DNA from 2 places in the Actinoplanes sp. NPDC026623 genome. Region 1 is predicted to be linked to the other one. Evidence: riboswitches for the same ligand, from Rfam matches in the RefSeq annotation. Region 1 holds a riboswitch; the other holds the start of a gene.

Region 1 (6,024 bases):
AGGGCCGGGCCGTATCCGGGCTTGGTGGCCGTGGGGTAGACGGGCGAAAGTGTCACGTAGTCCTCGGTGGACAGTCGCGGCGCGCCGTGGCAGGAACGACCGACGATCCCGGCGTCCGGCGGCACGGGATCGGTCCGCGACAGGTGCACGGCGTCGCCGCCCAGCGGATCCGGCCCGGCCACCACGAGCCGCCCCGGCGGCACCACGGCCCGCAGTTCCGCCGCGAGCGCGTATCTCTCGGCGTACCCGAGATCCCTCTCGCGGAGCACGACCCACGCCGCGCCGCCGCGGACCGCGGCCGCGACCACCTCGACGAGCGGCCGCGCCGGGAGCCGGCGATCGGTGAGCACGACGACGCCGGACGGGATCACCACGCCGGGCGCCCCTCGTCCGAAGTGGACGCGAGCGCGTGATAGCGCCGCGGAATCCGCCCGGCGCCGAACGCCAGCCGCCCGGCCTCGACCGCGTGCCGCATCGCGGCGGCCATCCGCGCCGGATCCTCGGCCCGGGTGACGGCGCTCGCGACCAGCACCGCGTCGCAGCCCAGCTCCATCGCCAGCGCGGCGTCCGAGGCGGTACCGATGCCCGCGTCCAGGATCACCGGCACGTCGACGCTGTCCCGGATGAGCCGGATGTGGTGCGGGTTGGAGATGCCCAGCCCGGAACCGATCGGTGCGCCCGCCGGCATCACCGCCGCGCACCCGACGTCGGCGAGCCGCCGGGCCAGGATCGGGTCGTCGCTGGTGTAGGGCAGCACCTGAAACCCGTCCGCCACCAGCGTTTCCGCCGCCCGCAGCAGCTCGACCCCGTCCGGCAGCAGGGTGCGCTCGTCGCCGATGACCTCGAGCTTCACCAGGTCGGTCTCGAAGGCCTCCCGGGCCAGGTGCGCGGCCTTCACCGCGTCGGCGGCGGTGTAGCAGCCGGCGGTGTTGGGCAGGATCCGCATGCCGAGCCGGTCGAGCATCGGCAGCAGCCCGGGCCCGGCGGCGTCGACCCGGCGCAGCGCGACGGTCACCATCTCGGTGCCCGAGGCGACGACGGCGGCCTCGAGCGCGGCCAGGCTCTCCACGCCGCCGGTACCCATGATCAGGCGGGATTCGCCGAACACGTCAGCCCCCCTGCGCCGCGGTGAGCACCTCGACGCGGTCGCCGTCGCGCAGCGGCGCGCCGGGCCACGCGGAGCGCGGCACGACCTCGCCGTTGACCGCGACCGCGACACCCCGTCGCGCCTCGGTCAGCTGCGCGACCAGCGCCGCGACGTCGGCGACCTCGACGTCGCGCTCGGCCCCGTTGACGATGATCCTCATGCGAACCTCCCCGGCGCGAACGCGTCCAGCATCGGATCGGCCTTCCCGGTCGCCACCAGCTCGGCGATCAGGTCGGCGGTGACGGGCGCGAGCAGCACCCCGTTGCGGTGATGCCCGGCGGCGACGATCGGGCCGCCCGCGTGCACGCCGAGCAGCGGCGCGTTGTCGGGGGTCGCCGGCCGGTGCCGCACCACGGTCTCGGTCAGCTCGCACTCGCCCAGCTCGGGCACCAGGTCGGTGGCGGCCCGCAGCAGCTCGAGCACCTGCCCGGCGGTGACCGTGCTGTCGCGGCGCTCCTCCTGGGTGGCGCCGACGATGACCTCGCCGTCCGCGCGCGGCACCAGGTAGACGTGCCGCCCGTCGGCCCACCCGCTGACCACGTGCCGCAGCAGGCCGGGCTCGCCCCGCAGCCGCAGCACGAGCCCCTTCACCGGCCGCACCGGCAGCCCGGTCAGCGCGGCGGTCCCGAATCCGGCCGCGACCACCACCGGCACGCCGGCCGGCAGGACGTCCACCCGGCGCCGGACCACGGCTCGCCCCAGGACCGCGCGCAGCGCGGCGACCACCCGGCGCGGATCGACCTGACGATCGTCGGGCGCGTGCGCGCCGCCCCGCAGCCGCGGCGAGAGCGCCGGCTCCAGGTCGCGCAGCGCGCTGGGCCCGAGCGGGCTGACCCCCAACCCCAGATTCCGCCGGTACGCCCAGAGCCGCTGAGCCTCGGCGAGGTCGTCCGCGCCGAGCGCGACGGTCAACGTGCCCGTACGGTCGTAGCCGACGTCGATCCCGGAGCCCCGGCCCAGCTCGGCGGCGAATCCGGGCCATCGCCCCGCGGACTCGACCAGGAGTTCGGTGAGCGCCTCCTGCCCGAAGCCGGCCTCTCCGGCCGGCGCCAGCATCCCCGCGGCGGCGTACCATGCCCCGTCGTCGTCGTCGCCGCCGTCGTCGTGGACGGTCACGGCCAGGCCGCGCTGCGCGCACCGCCAGGCGATCGAGAGCCCGATGATGCCGCCACCGACGACCACCACCTCGGTCGCGCTCATCCGAGCGCCTCGAGCAGTTCCCCGGTGGCCCGCCCGGGATCCGCGGCGTTCGCGACCGCGCCGACGACGGCCACCGCGGCGGCTCCCGCGGCGATCAACTCGCCCGCGTTCGCGGCCGTGACCCCGCCGATGGCGACGATCGGGGTGTCCGGGACGGCGGCGGCGACCGCGCCGATGACGGCCGGGCCCAGCGGATCCGGCAGCCCGGTCTTGGTCGTGGTCGCGAAGGCCGGCCCCACGCCCAGGTACGACGCGCCGGCCCGCCGGGCCGCGCGGGCGGCGGCCGCGTCACGGCAGGTGGCACCGAGCACGCCGGCGGGACCGAGGATCCGGCGGGCCGCCGCGACCGGAAGGTCGGCGGCGCCGACGTGCCCGCCGTCCGCCCCGACCGCCAGCGCGACGTGCAGGCGGTCGTTGACCAGGCACAACACGCCGTCCGGCCGGCACAGCTCCAGCACGGCGTCGGCCAGGTCGTAGGCGTCCCGGTCGCTGACGTCGTCCTCGACGCGGACCTGGATCGCCAGCCGCCCGCTCGCACCTAGGCTGCGCGCCGCGGCGACCGCGGCGGCGACGACGGCCAGCGGCTCCCGCCCGTGACGGGCGTCCGTGATCACATGAAGATGCGGGAAAGCGGGGCCCACAACACGCTCCTCCCTGCGCCGGCATGACCCGGATCAGGTTCGACGGTCGGGGGCCGCGACAGCCCCCCTCTCAGCCCGGTGCACCGGACTCCCGTGGGGTTGGTTCCGCGGAGACCGTAACCCCGCACCCCGCCGCCCGTAAACCCCCCTCGTCACTCCACAGTGGGTGGCCGTACCACCCCGGAGAGCGCACAGGCTGGCCTTTCGGCCCCGAAACCGCCCGCCTCATCCACCCATGATCAACATGGTGACGGGCGTCACCGCGGTCAGCGGACGTCCCAGACCGGTTCCGGGGTCTCCACGACCTCGCCGTCGCCCTGGAAGAGCACGAACCTGTCGAAACCCCGGGTGAACCAGCGGTCATGGGTCACCGCGATCACCGTGCCCTCGAACGCCTGCAGGCCCTCCTCGAGCGCCTCCGCCGAGGCCAGGTCCAGGTTGTCCGTCGGCTCGTCCAGCAGCAGCACGGTCGCGCCGGAGAGCTCGAGCAGCAGCACCAGGAACCGGGCCTGCTGGCCGCCCGAGAGGGTGCCGAAGACCTGGTCGCCCTGCGCCGCGAGTTCGTAGCGGTTGAGCGCCTTCATCGCGCCCGCCCGGTCCATGCCGCTGCGGTGGTCGTCGCCGCGCCAGAGGATCTCCACCAGGGTGCGTTTCAGCAGCTCCGGGCGGTCGTGCGTCTGCGAGAAGTGGCCGGGCCGCACCCGCGCGCCGAGCCGGGCCACGCCGTTGTGCGCCACGTGGGCCAGCGGCGCGCCGTCGACCGGCTTGTTGTCCACATCGGGCGAGGTGCCGCCGGCCGCGAGCAGCCGCAGGAAGTGGCTCTTGCCGGTGCCGTTGGCGCCGAGCACCGCGACCCGGTCCCCATACCAGATCTCCAGGTCGAACGGGAACGTCAGGTTCTCCAGCTCGAGGCCGGTGCACACCACCGCCCGTTTGCCCGTACGCCCGCCGCGCAGGTTCATCCGCAGCGACTGCTCCTTGGGCGGCACCGGCGGCGGGCCGGCCTCCTCGAACTTGCGCAGGCGGGTCTGCGCCGCCTGATAACGCGACGCCAGCCCGTCGTTGTATGCGGCCTTGTTCTTCAGGGTGAAGACAAGCTCGCGCAGCTTCTCGTGCTCCTCTTCCCAGCGCCGGCGCAGCTCGAGCAGGCGCTCGTGACGGCCTGCGCGCGCCTCGTGCCAGGAGGCGAAACCGCCCGGATGCGTCCACGCGCCGCCGCCCTCGACGGCGACGACCCGGCCCGCGGTCTGCGCCAGCAGCTCCCGATCGTGCGAAACGTAGAGCACCGACTTCGGCGAGTCCCGCAGCCGGGCCTCCAGCCAGCGCTTGCCGGGCACGTCGAGAAAGTTGTCCGGCTCGTCGAGCAGCAGCACCTCGTCGCCGCCGCGCAGCAGCAGGTCGAGGGCGAAACGCTTCTGCTGACCGCCGGAGAGTGTCCGCACCGGACGGTGGCGGACCTCGTCCCACGGCTTGCCGAGAATGCCGACGGCGACGACGTCGAAGAGCACCTCCGCGTCGTAGCCACCGGCCTCGCCCCAGCCGGCGATCGCATTCGCGTACGCGATCTGGGCCTTTTCCGCGTCGGGATGGGCGTCGAGCGCGGCCTGCGCGGCGGCGAGCACCGCGCCGGCCGCCCGCAGCGGCGGCGCGGCCAGCGACAGGGCCAGGTCCTCGAGGGTGCGGTCATCGCCGATCATGCCGATGAACTGCCGCATCACCCCGAGCCCGCCGGTGCGCGCGATGGTGCCGACGGGCGTGGGCGTGTCCCCGGCGACCATCCGCAGCAGCGTGGTCTTGCCGGCGCCGTTCGGCCCGACCAGCGCCACCTTCGCGCCCTCGCCGACCCGGAACGACACGTCGGAGAAGAGCTCGCGGCCATCCGGCAGCACGAATCCGACGCCTGAGACATCTACGTAACCCACGCGAGCATCCTCCCCGACAACGAGCGGCAGGTCAGTCGGTTTTCCGGGTCACCCGCAGCACCCGGAACCCGCGCTGGCTCGCCGTACGCGTCACGTCCCAGCCGAGCGAGGTCAGCCAGGTGTGCAGCGAATCACCGCCGAGGTTCCGGTTGATCACGAGCCAGCCGACGCCGCCGGGCTTCAGCCGGGGCAGCCAGCGCTCCAGCAGGGCGCGCAGCTCGGCCTTGCCCACGTGGGTCGGCGGGTTGCTCCAGATCTCGTCGAACGCCACGTCCCCGGGGACGTCGTCGGGCGCCGCGACGTGCACCCGGCCGGCGAGGCCGAGCGCGGCGGCGTTCTCCACCGTGAGGTCGCGGGCCCGGGCGTTGACGTCGATCGCCCACACGGTCGCCGCCGGCGCCTCGGTCGCGAGCACGCACGCGATCGGGCCGTAGCCGCATCCGAGGTCGAGGAAGGTGCCGCCGGCGGCGGCCGTCGGCAGGCCGGCCTTGCGCAGCAGCACGGCGGTGCCGGGGTCGAGACGCCCGGCGGAGAACACCCCGGCCGCGACCACGAGGTCATAGGCGCGCCCGGCGGCGGTGAACTCGATGCGGCTCCGTTTCCCGGGCGCGGCGGGTTCGGCGCTGAAGTAATGATCGGCGGTCACAACGCCCATCCTCCCCCACCGCCGGGACGCAACGACGCGAGGCCACCGGGGGTGCCGCACAGTCTGTGCGTTCATCGATCACGGTGCGCTCCTACCGTGACCTGCATGCCTGGCGAACCGCACACCCGCTCCGCACACCGCGCGAAGCCGGAGGGCGGCCTCGCGGTGCTGACGCGCCAGGCGCTGGCCGGACCGGCCCTCGCCCGGCAGGCGCTCGCCCGGCAGGGCCTGACCCGACAGGCCCCGCCGCAACACCGCCAGGCCCGCGCCGCGAGGCCCGCCGCCAGGGCGCACGCCGCCCCGACGCAGCGGTCGCGGCGCGGGCCCTGGCGGCGCGCCACGGGCCGGCCGCAGGAGGCGCAGCGGGCGCTGCAGACGCTGATGAGCGGGCTGGGCGCCGCGATCATCGTGTCGATCGTCGGGCTGAGCGCGTTCTTCATCATCGCCGACGAGCGGCACGGGTTCGAC
Region 2 (6,024 bases), on a different contig from region 1:
TCGAGGTCGCCGGGCTTGCGGTGCTCGCCGGCCGGCCGGCGTACCCGGGACGATTGAGTGGGCTGTTCCTCCTCGTCCCGGGCGCCGCGGTGTCGCTGCGGCTCCTGCCCGGCTCCCCGCTACCGCAGCAGCTCTTCCTCGCAGGCCTCGGCGCTTCCGTGGTCGGGTCGGCGATCCTGCTCGGCCGCCACCTCGACGGCCGTGCCCGGGCCGCGGCCGAGGCGGTGCACCGGGCGCGGTCGGAGCAACGCCACCTGCTCGCCGCCGATCTGCACGACTACGTGGCACACGACGTCGCCGCCATCGCCGTCATGGCACAGTCGATGCGGCTCGCACCCGGGCCCGACGTGCGGCCGGCATTGGGGCAGATCGAACAGGCCGCGGCGCGCGCCCTCCGGCGGCTGGACCGGAGCATCGCTCTGCTCCGGATCGATGCCGCGGCCCGGCCGCGGTACCGGCTCGCGGACGTGCCGGAGCTCACCGCGAACAATCCCATGCCGGTGACCTTGACGACCGCCGCGGACGATGAAGCCGACATACCCGCGGTGGTGCAGGACACCGCCCATCGCGTGATCACCGAGGCGCTGACCAACGCCGGACGGCACGCCCCGCACGACACCGAGGTCCAGGTCCGCATCAGCCGGGACGAACGGCAGCTGCACATCGTGGTCGTCAACGAGCTGCGGCCACACCCGAAGCCGGCCCGGGGCGCGGCCGCAGCGACCGGGCTGGCCGCTCTGGACGAGCGGGTGCGATCGCTCGGCGGCGAACTGAACGCCGGAGCCGCCGGATCACAATGGAGGGTCGCCGCATCGTTGCCCCTGGACTGACTCCGAAGGCCGAAGCCGTGACCACCGTGGTGATCGCCGACGACCACGAGATGATCCGCCACGGCTTCCGGATGGTCCTCGCCGCACAGCGCGGCTACCACGTGGTCGGCGAGGCCGCCGACGGCGACTCCGCGTGGGCGCTGGTCCGGCGGCTGCGGCCGACGATCCTGCTCGCCGACATTCGCATGCCGGGCATCGACGGCCTCGAACTGACCCGGCGCATCGTCGCCACACCATCGCTGCCCACGAAGGTCGTCGTGGTCACCACGTTCCATGACGACGAGTACGTCACCCGCGCGCTGCGCGACGGCGCCAGCGGTTTCCTGCTCAAGGCCTCCGCCCCGGGGCTGCTCGTCGAGGCCGTCCGCGCCGCGCTGGCCGGCACCACCCTCATCAGCCCGGAGGTCACCGTTCGGCTGCTGGCCGGGCTCACCACCGGCCGCGCCACCCGAAGTCCCGAACCGCCACTCACCGAACGCGAGCGGGACGTGGCCCGGCTGCTCGCCCGCGGGCTGAGCAACGAACAGATCGGCGCCGAACTGTTCATCTCGGCCGGCACCGTGAAGACCCATGTGACCCACCTGTCCACCAAGCTCGGCGGACTCAACCGCGTCGGGATCGCTGCCTGGGCCTGGGAGTCCGGCCTGGTAACCCGATGAACTACCGCCTGCACGACGGCGGAGGCCACGTGGACGGATGGCCGCCGGCGGGCCATGCTGGCGGGATGGCGGACTCGGTGTGGCAGGACGACAGGTGCCCGGGTTGCGATGGGGACTTGAGGTCGCTCGGTTTTCTGCTCTGCCGTCGCCAGGAGGACCAGAAGCGGGTCTGCAGGATGCCGTTCTGGTGCCGCACCTGCGAAACCGTCTGGAGCCGCTGGGCGGATCGCGCCGATCCGCTGGAGCGCGAGGAGCTGTTCCCCGAGAGCCTCCTGCGGTCCATCCGCGGCCGGTAGCCCGGGCGGGTCTCAGCCGATGATCGGGCGGAAGAGGCCGGCCTGGATGCTGATCGTCAGGATCGCCGCCGAGAGCGCGGCCGCGCCGATCATCAGCGCCGCGTCCGCGCGGCCGAAGACCTGGCGGCGGGCGCAGGTGCGGGGGATGCCGGAGTCGAAGCCGCGGGCGTCCATCGCCAGTGCCAGCCGGGCGCCGCGGCGCAGGGCGCCCACCAGCAGGGCGAAGGCGGTGGATCCGAACAGCCGCAGCCGCGCGAGCGGGTTGCGGCCGGCGTCGATGCCGCGGGCCCGGCGGGCCAGGGCGAGCATCTGCCACTCCTCGCCCAGCAGCGGGACAATCCGGAAGGCCGCGAGCGCGCCGATCGCGAAGCGGGCGGGTGCCTTCGCGTTCTGCACCAGGGCGTCGGCGAGATCGGTCGGGTCGGTGGTGGCGAAGACGATGATGCCCGGCAGCGCGACCGCGAAGAGCCGCAGCACCAGGCCCAGCGCGGTCGCGACCACGCCGGTGGTGATGTCGAACGGCCCCAGCGAGAACAGCGGCGCCCCGGTGCGGTCGGCCGCGAACAGCACCATCGTCACCAGGATGCCCGCGGCGGCCAGGGTGAGCGGCCAGGACCGCCGGGCCAGCACCCGGTAGCGGACGCCGAAGAACGGCAGCAGCGCCAGCTCGATGACGAGCGCGAGGGCGGGGGTCAGCGGGTCGAGGGTCGCCGCCAGCGGCAGCGAGAACAGCAGCGCCGCGCCGAGCTTGGCGACCGGGTTGCGCCGGGCCAGGGGAGCGGTGGCGTCGGCGACCGGTTCCAGGACGAGGGTCATCCGGGCCGGCCCAGGACGACAGTGCGGTCGGCGAGGGCGGTCACGAAGTCCTCGTCGTGGGTGACCGCGACGATGCCGCACCCGTCGTCGCGCAGCCGGGCCAGCAATTCGACCAGCTCGATCCAGGTGCGCCGGTCCTGGCCGAAGGTGGGTTCGTCGAGTACGAGCAGCCGGGGCGCGGTGGCCAGGGCCGTCGCGACGCTGAGCCGCCGGGCCTCGCCGCCGGAGAGGGTGTAGGGATTCGCGCCGGCCAGCTTCGTCAGCCGCAGCCGATCGAGCAGTTCGTCCACTGTGGCGGAGACGTCCGTCCGGCCCAGTTGCCGGGGGCCGAGGGCGAGCTCGTCGGCGACCCGGGACGTGACGAACTGGTGTTCCGGCGACTGGAAGACGGATCCGATGCGCTGGGTGAGCGCCGCCGCCCGCCATTTGTGCGGGGCGCCGCCCGGCGCCGCGTCGACCGAGCCCGAGGTGGGTGCGAGCAGCCCGCCGAGCAGCAGGGCCAGGGTGGACTTGCCGGCGCCGTTCGGGCCGGTCACGGCGAGCGCCTCGCCGGCCCGTGCGCAGATGGTGGTCGCCGGGAGCCGGTGCCGGACGGTGACGTGCTCCGCGCGTACCAGGGGATCGGCCGGGGGTGCGACGGCCCGGTGGGTCGGCAGGGGCCGGCCCGGCACCCAGACGCCCTGCTCGGCGAGCTGATCACCGAGGAGCGAGAAGACCGCCGTCGGCGTGCCGTCGGCGCGGACGCCGCCGCCGGGCTCCAGGACGACCACCCGGTCGACCAGGGTGAGCGCCTCGGCGATCCGGTGCTCGACCAGGATCAGCGTGGTGTCCGGGTCGTGTGACCGGGCGATCGCCGAGCGGATCAGCGCGCCGCCCGCGGGGTCGAGGTTCGCGGTCGGCTCGTCCAGCAGCAGCAGGCCCGGCCGCGGCGCGAGGACCCCGGCGAGGGCCAGGCGCTGCTGCTCGCCGCCGGACAGGGCGGCGGTCCTCCTGCCGATCGGGTACGGGAATCCGACGCGATCGAGCGCCTCGGACACCCGCGGCCAGATCTCCTCCGCGGGCACGCCCCGGTTCTCCAGCCCGAACGCCACGTCGTCGCCGCAGCGGGCCATCACGAGCTGGGTCTGCGGGTCCTGGAAGACGATGCCGACCCGTTCGCGGGCCTTGACCGGCTCCAGCCCGTCGATCTCGACGGTGCCCTCGGACTCGCCGGAGTCCTCGGGCAGCAGGCCGGCCAGCGCGGCGAGCAGGGTGCTCTTGCCGGCCCCGGAGGGTCCCAGCAGGAGCACCCGCTCGCCGTGCGAGATGCGCAGGTCGACGCCGCGCACGGCCCAGGCCCGGCGCCCGGCGTGGCGCCAGCCGAAACCGCGCAGCACGACCTCGGGCACGGGCTAGACCAGGGCTCGGTCGCGGCCCGCGGCGAAACGGTCGAGCACGCCGGTCGGTGCCAGCGCCCGGGCCAGCGCCCAGGATCCGGCGCCCGCGATGATCGTGCTGCTGACCATCGTGATCACCGCGTACGGGATCCGGTAGTCCCACAGGTCGGCGGCCGCGTTCCAGTAGAAGAAGTCGAACACCGCCGCGCTGAACCCGGTCAGCAGGCCGGCCAGCAGCGCCGCCGGAAGCTTCCACGAGCGGTACAGCAGGATGCCGAACGCCAGCTCCGCGCCGATTCCCTGCGCGAGGCCCTGCAGGATGATGATGACGCCCCAGGAGGAACCCAGCAGCGCGGAGATGACGGCCGCGACCGTCTCGGTGTAGAGCGCGGCGCCCGGCTTGCGGATGATCAGCCCGGCCAGCACCGCCGGCATCAGCCAGACGCCGTAGAGCAGCGCCTGCGCGGGCGGGAAGAAGGCGAACGCGCCTGCGGTGGCGCTCCAGACCAGGTTCCAGGCCCAGAAGATCACGCCGAAGGTGACGGCGATGATCGATGCGACGATGATGTCGACCGTGCGCCAGCGGTAATTCATTCGTGCCTCCCAGCTCGTACCGGGAGGAGACGCGACACCCCGCCCGGGTGCTCCCGGGCACGGCGCGGCTTGAGAAAGACCGAGCTCCCTGCGCTGGCATTACCCAGATCAGGTTCTAGGGTCTGCGGTGTCACCCGCACTCTCAGCGCTGTGCGCTCCCCTGTCGGTGAGGCCCGTTCGAGAACAGACCTCATTGCATGTGTTTCGATGACGCTAACACCGTACGGCCGTACGGGACAGCGTAGGAGGCGTCACATGCAGATCAAGGCGAGGGGGCTCACCTTCGACGTGTACGAGGGTGGCCCGGTCGACGGCCCGCCGGTCCTTCTGCTGCACGGCTTCCCGCAGGATCACCGCGAGTTCGATCTTATCCTCCCGAGGCTGCACGCCGCCGGGTTACGCACGTACGCCCTGGACCAGCGCGGCTATTCGCCCGGCGCCCGGCCGACCGCGGTCGCCGACTACCGCCTCGACGAGCCGGCCGCCGACGCGATCGCGGTGCTCGACGCGCTCGGCGTCGAGAAGGCGCACGTCGTCGGCCACGACTGGGGTGCGCAGGTCGGCTGGCTGCTGGCCGACCTGCATCCCGAGCGGGTCAGCACGCTCACGGCCGTCTCGGTGCCGCACCCGCGCGGGCTCGGCATCGCCCTGCACAACCAGCCGTCGCAGAAGCTGCGGTTCGCCTACATGGGTGTGTTCCGGTCCAGGATGGCCGAGCGGCTGCTGCTCGCCGGCAACGCGAGCATGCTGCGCCGGATGATGCGACCCATCGGCGCCCGCGCCGGCCAGTACGCGACCGCGATGCAGGACCCCGGCCGGCTGACCGGCGCCTTGAACTGGTACCGCGCGATCACCCCGGGTAAGCTGGCGAAGGTTCGCAAGATCACAGTGCCGACCACGTATGTTTGGAGCGACGGCGACCCGGCCGTCGGCAGGCCGGCGGCGCTGGCCACCGCCACCTGGGTCGCGGCAGATTACCGGTTCGTCACCCTGCGGGGGATCGGCCACTGGGTGCCGGAGGAGGCGCCGCAGGCGCTGGCCGACGTGACTCTGGCTCGCATCGGCGTCTGACGCCGCTCCGGCCGGGAGTCTCCTGCGTCATCTCAAGGAGGCTCGATGGCTGCGGATCAGCGACCGACCAGTCACGAGTCCGAGCGGCAGCGCTGGAACCGCAACTTCGGGGACCTGCTGCAGGAGCTGCGGGTGACTCAGACGGGCGTGCAGATCCTCTTCGCGTTCCTGCTGACCCTGCCGTTCAGCAGCGGCTTCCCGTCGACAACGGAGTTCCAGAAGAACACCTACATCGTGGCGCTGATGGCGGCCGCGTTCGCCGCCGCGATGATCATTTCGCCGGTGGCCTTCCACCGGGCGCTGTTCCGCCGGGGCCGCAAGCCGGAACTGGTGCGCTACGCGCACCGGATGGCCACCGGCGGCCTCGCCCTGCTGCTGGTCT

The links. Region 1 has a riboswitch for thiamine pyrophosphate ahead of thiE (thiamine phosphate synthase). Riboswitches for the same ligand answer to the same signal wherever they lie in the genome.
Region 2: it holds a riboswitch for thiamine pyrophosphate, as region 1 does, so the genes downstream of both, AB0F10_RS08265 (ECF transporter S component) here and thiE (thiamine phosphate synthase) in region 1, are expected to answer to the same signal.

Annotation. Positions count from the first base shown of each region.
Region 1 is NZ_JBEZXZ010000072.1:3,724-9,747, forward strand. Features, by position in the region: gene AB0F10_RS21785 (thiamine phosphate synthase) at 1-374, opposite strand, end outside; gene AB0F10_RS21790 (thiazole synthase) at 368-1,108, opposite strand; gene thiS (sulfur carrier protein ThiS) at 1,110-1,307, opposite strand; gene thiO (glycine oxidase ThiO) at 1,304-2,347, opposite strand; gene thiE (thiamine phosphate synthase) at 2,344-2,961, opposite strand; TPP riboswitch at 2,982-3,093, opposite strand; gene AB0F10_RS21810 (ATP-binding cassette domain-containing protein) at 3,255-4,910, opposite strand; gene AB0F10_RS21815 (methyltransferase) at 4,942-5,556, opposite strand; gene AB0F10_RS21820 (hypothetical protein) at 5,662-6,024, shown strand, end outside.
Region 2 is NZ_JBEZXZ010000018.1:20,866-26,889, reverse strand. Features, by position in the region: gene AB0F10_RS08290 (histidine kinase) at 1-830, shown strand, start outside; gene AB0F10_RS08285 (response regulator transcription factor) at 848-1,489, shown strand; gene AB0F10_RS08280 (hypothetical protein) at 1,486-1,785, shown strand; gene AB0F10_RS08275 (energy-coupling factor transporter transmembrane component T) at 1,798-2,601, opposite strand; gene AB0F10_RS08270 (ATP-binding cassette domain-containing protein) at 2,598-3,989, opposite strand; gene AB0F10_RS08265 (ECF transporter S component) at 3,993-4,571, opposite strand; TPP riboswitch at 4,639-4,743, opposite strand; gene AB0F10_RS08260 (alpha/beta fold hydrolase) at 4,827-5,642, shown strand; gene AB0F10_RS08255 (DUF6328 family protein) at 5,688-6,024, shown strand, end outside.